Regions from separate parts of the Paeniglutamicibacter sp. MACA_103 genome, predicted to be linked through region 3. Evidence: riboswitches for the same ligand, from Rfam matches in the RefSeq annotation. Region 3 holds a riboswitch; each other region holds the start of a gene.

Region 1 (3,268 bases), on a different contig from region 3:
CCTGGCCGACCAGGTCCAGTTTGTCATCAAGACCGTGGGCATCTTCTTCCTGATGCTTCCCTTCGCCCTGAACGCCGCCGGCGGCATGAATGGGATCCGCGAGCGCATCGGGGACGAGTTCTTCAGCTTCACCGGCATCGGCGTGCAGTCCATCATCACCTACTTCGTGGTCTACACCCTGGGCCTGCTCATCGGCCAGGACATCTGGCAGCGCGTCTTCACCGCCAAGACCCCGAAGGTGGCCCGCTGGGGCGGCACCACCGCCGGCATCTACTGCGTGCTCTACGGCGCCGCCGGCGCCATCATCGGCATGGCCGCCAAGGTCGCCCTGCCGGACATCATCGGCGCCGACACCAACAAGGACGTGGTCTACGCGGAGGTCGCCACGCAGCTGCTGCCCGTCGCCGTCGGCGGCCTGGTGCTGGCAGCCGCGGTCGCAGCCATGATGTCCACCGCCTCCGGTGCCCTGATCGCCGCGGCCACCGTGGCCCGCACCGACGTCACCCCGTTCGTGGCCAGCTGGTTCGGCAAGCAGCTGCACGTGAACAGCAACGAAAACCCCGAGCACGACGTGCGCGCCAACCGCATCTGGGTGCTGTTGCTGGGAGTGGTCACGATCGTTCTGGCCATCATGGTCTCCGACGTGGTCGCGGCACTGACCATTGCCTACGACATCCTGGTCGGCGGGCTGCTGGTGGCCATCATCGGCGGGCTGATCTGGAAGCGAGGGAACGGGCTGGGCGCGGCCGCCTCCATGGCTGCCGGATCCATCGTCACGCTGGGCACCATGATCGTCCTGGAGATCGGCGCCGAGCAGCGCTTCGACGGCATCTACGCCAACGAGCCGATCTACTACGGGCTCATTGCTTCCGCGCTGACCTTCGTCGTCGTCTCCCTGCTCACCCGGCCCACCGATGCATCGGTCATCACCCGGTGGAACGCGCGGGTCGCCGGGCAGGGCGACACCGAGGGTGCCGACCTCACCGAAGTCGGCGGGCACTAGCGCCGGATTCCCCGCCCGGAAACGCAGCACCAAGGAAGCCCGTCGTCGCGCACGCCGCGAGGACGGGCTTCGCTGTTTTTGCGGCCGCCCTTCCCAGCCGGGCCGCCGCGCTCCTAGGCTGGGCTCCATGGACGATCTCAAGGACCACCTCGCCACGTACCTGAACAACACCCGCGAAGCAATGCTCTGGAAGGTCGAAGGGCTCAGCGAGCGGGAAATGACCCGCCCCATGGTTGGCTCGGGAACCAATATCCTGGGCCTGATCCAGCACCTGGCCTCCGTCGAGTACGGATACTTCGTGGGATGCCTCGGATTCACGGTCGACGATGGACGCTACGACGCACTGATGGCCGATCCCGAAGTCAGCGCCGACATGTGGGTCCCCGCGGATGTCCCGTGCGCCGAGATCCTGGCCTTCTACCGCCGGGCCATCGACGCGGCCAACCGCAACATCGAGGCCCTCCCGCTGGACGCCCCGGCAACGGTTCCCTGGTGGGCGCCGGAGAAACGCGACACCACGCTCGGACGCCTGCTGCTGCACATGAACGTGGAGACCGCACGCCACGCGGGGCATGCAGACATCCTGCGGGAGCTCATCGACGGTTCCACCGGGCTGCGCCGGGACATCACCAACATGCCGCCCTACGACGACTCGGCATGGAAGGAATTGCAGGCAAATATCCTGCGGGCCTCCGAATCGCGGTAAAGTTGTCACCAGCTTCACGAGATGCGTCGGCAAGCTCCGACTAAGACGCACACCAACCCCAGGTTCATGGGTGGTTCGGATGAAGAAGCGGCCGCGGACCACTTGGCCCCGGCAAGAGCTGACGAAAGGCCGCCTCCCCCGCCATGGCATCTTCCATCTCCGTTTTGCCCCTGCTCGATGTCCACCGCTCGGTCGTTGAACTGCGACTGGCGGGTTCCTGGCACAGCTACCATGTTGCCGATGCCCCGGCCCTGGCCGCGGCCCTGGCCAACGCCGTCGGTTCGCCGCGCTTCGACGCCCGCACCGGGGAGCTGTCGGTGCGTGTTCCCCGGGCCGGAAAGCCGGCTGGCCAGGCCCGGATTTTTAGTCTCAGCGAATTTTCACTTGCCCTCCCGAGCGCTACACTCGTGGGTTGAAGGGGAGTAGTTCCCAGGCCCGCCGAAATGGCGGGAAAGCGGTGCGTCGACATACTGGTTACAGCGTTGTAACCCGGCAAACCACCTGAGGCCACGGGCAATCCAGCCCGGCCTTGGGCGAACGAGACCTTCGGTCCACCCTGGTGGCCCGAGGCTCAACGTACCCACAAAGTATTCCTGCTGGGCCTCCCCACCTCATGGCCTCCCGGGGCCGTGAACGCCCACATGAGGATGAGAGCATGACGCAACAAGCGCCAACCCCCACTCCCGCCCAGATCAAGCGCTGGCGCCAGTACCTGGCCGACGAAATCGCCGAGGGCGCGGTCTACCGCGAGCTGGCCAACAAGCGCCAGGGCGAGGAACGCGCGGTCCTGCTGGGACTTGCAGCCGCAGAAACCCGCCACGAGGAACACTGGCGCTCGCTGCTGGGCGAGCAGGCCGAGAAGCGCACCCGGCCCTCGATCCGGCGCACCATGCTCCGCTTCCTGGCCCGGCACTTCGGCTCGGTCTTCGTCCTGGCCCTGGCCCAGCGCGCCGAGGGCAACTCCCCCTATGCCGCAGACACCGATGCCAGCCGCCAGATGGCCGCCGACGAACTCGTCCACGAGGAGGTCGTGCGCGGCCTGGCCACCCGCGGCCGCAATCGGCTTTCGGGCAACTTCCGCGCGGCGGTCTTCGGCGCCAACGACGGCCTGGTCTCCAACCTGGCCCTGGTCATGGGCATCGGCGCCACCGGCGTGGCAACCACCTTCGTGCTCTTCTCCGGCATCGCCGGGCTGCTCGCCGGCGCCCTGTCGATGGCCGCGGGCGAATACGTCTCGGTGCGCTCCCAGCGCGAGCTGCTCCTGGCTTCCAAGCCCACGGAGGTGACCCTGGCCGCGGCGCCGGACCTCGACCTGGATGCCAACGAGCTGGTACTGGTCTACAAGGCCCGCGGCATGAGCGACGAGGACGCGGCGCACCGGGCCGCCGAACGCATGGGCATCTACTCCTGCGACTGCAACCCCTCCACGTCCCTGCGCTCCGAGCTCAAGGTTGCCGCCGATACCCGGGAGCACGAGGAAATCGGTTCCGCCATGGGTGCGGCTTCCGCGTCCTTCTGCTTCTTTGCCTCCGGGGCTGTCATCCCGATCCTGCCGTTCA
Region 2 (3,268 bases), on a different contig from region 3:
ATTTCGCGCGGCTTGGCGATGGGCCCGATCTGCGTTGCCACGTGGTTGCGCAGCTCGGTGACCAGGGCCTGCTGCTTCGCCAGCGCCTCGCCCGTGAGGTCGGTGCCGACCACGGACTTGTCGAAGGGCACCACGAACGCGGTGGCCGCGTGGCCGGTCTTGGCGTCGGACGTCGGGCAGACCCCGGCCTCGACGACCGCCGGGTGGGTGACCAGCGCGGATTCGATCTCGATGGTGGAGAGGCGGTGCCCGGAGATGTTGATGACGTCGTCCGTGCGGCCCAGGATCCAGATGTCCCCGTCCTCATCGAAGCGCGCGCCGTCCCCGGCCAGGAACCAGCCCTGGGCCGCGTACTTCTCCCAGTAGGAGGTGTAGTAGCGCTCGGGGTTTCCCCAGACCGTGCGGGCCATGGAAGGCCCGGTCTTGGTCAGCACGATGTTGCCCTGGACGTTGGCGCCCACGGTGGCCGCGGCATCGTCGACGATGTCCACGCCCACGCCGGGAAGCGCGCGCGTGCCGCAGCCGGGCTTGAACGCGGTGTCGTCCTGGCGCGGGGACAGGATGGTGGCCCCGGTCTCGGACTGCCACCAGGTGTCGACCATGGGGATGCCGGCGGCGGTGTCGCGGCCGACCTGGCTGCGCAGCCAGCGCCACGCCTCCGGGTTGACCGCCTCGCCGACCGTGCCGGCCAGGCGGATCGAGGACAGGTCGTAGTCGGCCGGGACGCCGTCGGGGAACCAGCCCATCAGCGAACGCACCAGGGTGGGCGCCGTGTAGTAGCTGGTGACCTTGTAGCGCTGAATGATCTCGAAGTGGCGGCCCGGGTTCGGGGCATTGGGCACGCCCTCGTAGATGACCTGGGTGACGCCGTTGGACAGCGGACCGTAGATCTCGTAGGTATGCGCGGTGACCCAGGCCAGGTCGGCGGTGCACCAGTGGACATCCGAGTCGCGCTTGGCCGGGTCGGGGTTGGAGAAGAGGAACTCGTGGCTCCACGACGCCTGGGTCAGGTAGCCGCCGGTGGTGTGGACCAGGCCCTTGGGCTGGCCGGTGGTCCCGGAGGTGTACATGATGAACAGCGGGGTCTCGGCGTCGAAGGCCTCGGGGACGTGCTTGGCGCTTGCGGTGTCGACTGTCTCGTGCCACCACACGTCGCGGCCCTCGGTCCAGGCGATGTCGGTGTGCCCGGTCCGGTTGATGACCAGGACATGCTCGATCGAGTTGTCCCCGGAGACCGCCTCGTCGGCGTGCGCCTTGACAGGGACCGCGGTTCCGCGGCGGAACTGGCCGTCGGTGGTGACCAGCAACTTTGCCTTGGTGTCCTCGACGCGGAACTTCAGCGCCTCGGAGGAGAAGCCGCCGAAGACCAGCGAGTGCACCGCACCGATGCGGGCGCAGGCCAGGGTGATGACAACGGTTTCCACGAGGACCGGCAGGTAGATGACCACGCGGTCGCCCTTGCCGATGCCCAGTCCCAGGAGCGCGTTCGCGGCCTTGGACACCCGGTCCTGCAGGTCCTGGTAGGTGACGGTGGTCCTGTCACCGGGCTCGCCCTCGAAGTGCAGGGCGACCTTGTCGCCGCGTCCGGCCTCCACATGGCGGTCCACGCAGTTGTAGGCGGCGTTGAGCTTGCCGCCCTCGTACCAGCGCAGCTCGGGGCCGCGCCGGGCCTCCGGGTCCACGCCGGTACTACTGTGGATGGTGTGCCACTGGTCGGACCAGCTCAGGCGACGCGCCGCGGCATCCCAGAACGCGAGGCGCTCGTCCTCGCTCCACGAGTTTTCCTCGGCAACGGCAGGGAGCGCGGGCAAAAGGGTTTCAGGCATTTTGTTCTCCATCGGTTCTGGCGTTAGCACTTCACCGCTAAGCGGTGGTTGCTGCGGCGTTACAGAGCCAGATCTCTCGGCCGCTCGGGATGGGTTGTTCCATCCATCAAAGTCGATTGCTTGTCACAGGAGCAAACCCGCCGTAATGTGACGGAACGTTCGATGGGATGGTTCTCTTGGATTGGCAATCAAAGAATCTTCGCGTGTGACGAGAAATTTCGAATCGAAATGCCGAGGGGATTTCGAGCTGCCGCAGGCGCGCCCGGCCGCGGCGGTGCCCGGATGGCGCCACGTAGTTACGCCATTGTCCCAATGGTTGTATGGCGGGGTGGCCGTAAAGGCGGGCGCGTCGCACCTCGGGAATCGCATCGAATGAATGGTCCGAAGAATGCCGCGAGCCCGGTCTTTCCCGTGGGCACGGCAAGGTCCGGCACGGCCATCCGGCCCGTGTTGCGGGCTTCAATTGTGACGAACCGGGTTGTCACTGCCTCGCCGGGGCGTGTAGAAATATGACCAACAACCATCCAGAGCGGCCGAGAGATCTGGCTCCATGACGCCGCAGCAACCCCTCCCCTTAATTGGGCGGTAGGTGCTCACGCCAGGACCGATGGAGATAATTCATGCCTGTCGATTCCTTTGCCAATACACACGATGTCGAAGCGGACCCCAATATCTTCGGCGCCGTCAACCTCGACGCCTTTACCGGGGACACCCCCGCCCGGCACCTGCTCAAGCTCACTCCGGGCGTTCCCCTGAACGGTCACTATGACGAGCTGGCCGAGATCTTCCGCCCGGTCTTCGCCAAGATTGCCGCCGGGGCCAGCGAGCGCGACGCCAACCGGACCCTGCCCTTCGAGCCGGTCGGCTGGCTGAACCGGGTGCGGTTCGGGGCCCTGCGCATCCCGGTGGCCGAGGGCGGCTACGGGGCCAGCGTGTCCGACTTGTTCCGCCTGCTCATTGAGCTGGCCGAGGCCGATTCCCAGGTGGCGCACCTCTGGCGCTCGCACATCGGCTTCGTTGAATCCGTGTTGCTGCTTCAGGACGATGCGTTGCGGCACCGCTGGGTCGAGCGCATTGTTGCCGGGCAGATCGTCGGCAATGCCTACACCGAACGCGGCGGAAACCGGCTGGGCACCCTCAACACCACCATTGCCAAGCAGGGCGAGCGCTGGATCCTCAATGGCGAGAAATACTATTGCACCGGCACCATCTACGCGGACTGGGTCGCCGTCGCCGTGGCCCACCCCGCACGCGCAGGCCGGCAGATCGCCGTGGTCTCCACCCAGCATTCCGGGGTCAAGATCTTCGACGACTGGGACGGATTCGGGCAGCAGCTCACCGGCACCGGCTCGACCACGTTCGAGAACGTCCCGGTGGACACGATCCTTCCCGACGAGCAGCAGGTCAACGACCCGGAATCCGCCATCTTCCAGCTCGTGCTG
Region 3 (3,268 bases):
GACCCGTCGGCGCATTCCACCTGCCCGACGCCGACCGGCGGGCGCGCTACCTCCTGCTGGCCGCGGGCTCGGGCATCACCCCCATCATGTCCATGCTGCGGACCATCCATTCACTGCCCGGACAGGCGGACGTGGTGGTTCTTTACCACGGCGCGGCACCCGGAGGCTTCGCCTTCCACCAGGAACTGGGCTACATCGCCACCGTGGATTCGCGCGTCACCGTCCACTTCTCCCTGGGCGACCGCAGCGCGCCCGAGGACTGGGAAGGCCTCACCGGCCGGCTGTCCGCCGCGATGCTCGACGAGGTGGCACCCGACGCCAACGGACGCCAGGTCTACGCCTGCGGCCCCGAGGGCTACCTGAACAACGTGTCCGAGATGCTGGCCGCGGTCGGCGTCGACGACACCTCCATCCACATGGAATTCTTCTCCGGAGACCGCGAGACGACCCTGGAATACCAGGCGGAGGTCGAGCTGGCGGAGGAGATTGCGGAGGAAATCGCCGAGGAAATCGCCGAATCCGCGGAGGATTACTACGAAAGCCAGCCTTCCGCCCTCGGCATGTACGAACCGGCCTACGACGACGAGGGCCCGCTGGAGGCCACCGGCCTGCCGCTCGAGGCGGCCGACCCCGGCCTTGCCGAACCCGTTGCCCCCGAAGCCGAGGCGGAAGAAGCACCGGACACCTCCGCCCCCGACGCGTCGGCATTCGACACCGTCGGAACGGGAACCCTCACCCTGTCCTTTGTTCGCACCGGCATCAATGTCCTGATCAATCCCGAGGAAAAGATCCTTGGCATTGCCCAGCGGGCCGGAGTCAGGATCGGCGCGAACTGCCAGGAGGGCATGTGCGGCTCCTGCAAGATCGTCAAGCTCTCCGGGGATGTCGAGATGAACCACCAGGGCGGGATCCGGGCGCGGGAGATCGAGGCCGGCAAGTTCCTGCCGTGCTGCTCGACCGCCCGGACCGACCTGGTGATCGACGCCTAGCCGGCGCCTGCGCGTTTCAGCGCGCGATCGCCGGTTCCTGTTCCCGCACCAGCTCCGCCAGCCGCACCGGGTCGACGTGGAGGACTTCCCCGTTCTCCACCTTCGCGCCCAGCGGCCTGCCGGCGAGCGCGTCGCGCACGATCCGCATCGTCGCGCCGTGGCTGACGACCAGGATCCGGCGGCCGGGGTTCGCTTCGACGATCCGTTGCAGGGCGGGCAGCGCACGGCGCAGCACGGCCTGCCGGTCCTCGGCGTGTTCGGCCAACAGCGTGGCCTCCGCGTCGGGAATCCCCGCCATGATCCGGCCCTCGAGCGGGCCGAAGCCGCGCTCGATCACCTCGGGCACCGGCTCGCCGGTCGGGGCCCGAAGCACCTCGGCGATCAGCTGCGCGGTCCGGGCGGCGCGGGACAGCGGCGAGCCGAGCACCAGGTCCCAGCCCTGGCCCAGCAGCGCCCGCCCGACCTCGCGCGCCTGTTCGCGGCCCGTCTCGTTCAGCTCGATGTCGGTGCGCCCCTGCAGGCGACCGGCGAGGTTCCAGTCGGTTTGTCCGTGTCGTACCAGTGCCAGCGCGGTGTCCATGGCTCGAGCATAGGCGCTGCGCCGCGGCAGGCGGGAATCGCGCGGGCGGTGCCGGGGCGCAACGTAAGGACTCAAAGTTGGGTCACAATCGGACATATTGAGAGACTGTTACAACCATCCCGAGCGGCCGAGAGATCTGGTTTGATGACGCCGCAGCAACCTGCCACAGCCGGTGGTTACGGTGCTACCGCCAGAAACGATGGAGCTGCTTTCCGCCCCGACCCGGGCGGGTAAGCGACATTGATCCCGGGATTCCTGCCGCGATGGCCCCACGCACTGCGCGGGGCCGAAGAACCAGTCGACAAGGAGTCGCAAGCCACCATGGCCGAACACCAATTTGGATTCCGCACGCGCGCACTGCACGCCGGCGGCACCCCCGACGCCGAGCACGGCTCGCGCGCCGTTCCGATCTACCAGACCACGTCATTCGTCTTCAAGGACTCCGACGACGCCGCGAACCTCTTTGCGCTGCAAAAGTACGGCAACATCTACTCGCGCATCGGCAACCCGACCGTGGCGGCATTCGAGGAGCGCATCGCCTCCCTCGAGGGCGGCATCGGCGCGGTGGCCACGGGCTCGGGCATGGCCGCCGAGTTCATCACCTTCGCCGCGCTGGCCGGGGCCGGGGACCACATCGTGGCCTCCTCGAAGCTCTACGGCGGCACCATCACCCAGCTCGACGTGACGCTGCGCCGCTTCGGGGTGTCGACGACCTTCATCGACTCCACGGATCCGGCCGAGTTCGCCGCCGCCATCCAGGAGAACACCAAGGCCGTCTACACCGAGGTCGTGGCCAACCCCTCCGGCGACATCGCCGACCTCAAGGGCCTGGCCGAGGTCGCCCACGCCGCGGGCCTGCCGCTGGTGGTCGACTCGACGCTGACTCCCCCGTACCTGCTGCGCCCGATCGAGCACGGCGCCGACATCGTCATCCACTCGGCCACCAAGTTCCTCGGCGGCCACGGCACCACCCTCGGCGGCGTCGTCGTGGAGGCCGGAACCTTCAACTGGGGCAACGGCAAGTTCCCCGCGATGACCGAGCCGGTGGCCTCCTACGGCAACGTCTCCTGGTGGGACAACTTCGGCGAGTACGGCTTCCTGACCAAGCTGCGTTCCGAGCAGCTGCGCGACATCGGACCGGCCCTGCCGGCCCAGTCCGCGTTCCAGCTGCTGCAGGGCGTCGAGACCCTGCCCCAGCGCATGGACTCGCACCTGTCAAACGCCAAGGCCGTGGCCGCATGGCTCGAGGCCGATGAGCGCATCAGCTACGTGAACTATGCCGGGCTTCCCTCCCACCCGCACCATGAGCGCGCCAAGGAGCTGCTGCCCCTGGGCGTCGGCTCGGTCTTCAGCTTCGGCGTCAAGGGCGGCCGCGCCGCCGGCACCGCCTTCATCGAGGCGCTGCAGCTGGCAAGCCACCTGGCCAACATCGGCGACGTGCGCACCCTGGTGCTGCACCCCGCCTCCACCACCCACCAGCAGCTTTCCGCGGAGCAGCTGGTTGCCGCCGGCGTGCCGGAGGACCTGATCCGCTTCTCGGTGGGCCTGGAGGACCTCGAGGACATCCTCTGGGACCTGGACCAGGCGCTGACCGCCTCGCAGCAGGTCGCGCAAGCCCCGGCCGGGGAAGCCTACGACGGGGCGGCCTGCTCCATCGACGCCGCCCGCGCGGCCGCCGTGACGGGAGCCAAGTAATGAC

What was found. A riboswitch is a leader RNA that binds a small molecule or an ion and turns the genes downstream of it on or off. The one in region 3 is predicted to bind S-adenosylmethionine.
Region 1: linked by a shared signal. The riboswitch ahead of ACIPVK_RS06935 (hypothetical protein) and the one ahead of ACIPVK_RS21195 (O-acetylhomoserine aminocarboxypropyltransferase/cysteine synthase family protein) in region 3 are both predicted to bind S-adenosylmethionine.
Region 2: linked by a shared signal. The riboswitch ahead of acs (acetate--CoA ligase) and the one ahead of ACIPVK_RS21195 (O-acetylhomoserine aminocarboxypropyltransferase/cysteine synthase family protein) in region 3 are both predicted to bind S-adenosylmethionine.

The regions. Positions count from the first base shown of each region.
Region 1 covers NZ_JBIXLN010000010.1:100,158-103,425, reverse strand. Annotated here, with positions in the region: gene ACIPVK_RS06945 (sodium:solute symporter) at 1-1,003, shown strand, start outside; gene ACIPVK_RS06940 (DinB family protein) at 1,131-1,709, shown strand; SAM riboswitch class IV at 1,722-1,833, shown strand; gene ACIPVK_RS06935 (hypothetical protein) at 1,853-2,125, shown strand; gene ACIPVK_RS06930 (VIT1/CCC1 transporter family protein) at 2,365-3,268, shown strand, end outside.
Region 2 covers NZ_JBIXLN010000062.1:11,762-15,029, reverse strand. Annotated here, with positions in the region: gene acs (acetate--CoA ligase) at 1-1,826, opposite strand, end outside; SAM riboswitch class I at 1,832-1,922, opposite strand; SAM riboswitch class I at 2,344-2,440, shown strand; gene ACIPVK_RS19975 (acyl-CoA dehydrogenase family protein) at 2,447-3,268, shown strand, end outside.
Region 3 covers NZ_JBIXLN010000080.1:7,434-10,701, forward strand. Annotated here, with positions in the region: gene ACIPVK_RS21185 (ferredoxin reductase) at 1-989, shown strand, start outside; gene ACIPVK_RS21190 (histidine phosphatase family protein) at 1,006-1,644, opposite strand; SAM riboswitch class I at 1,681-1,775, shown strand; gene ACIPVK_RS21195 (O-acetylhomoserine aminocarboxypropyltransferase/cysteine synthase family protein) at 1,891-3,264, shown strand; gene ACIPVK_RS21200 (CoA-binding protein) at 3,264-3,268, shown strand, end outside.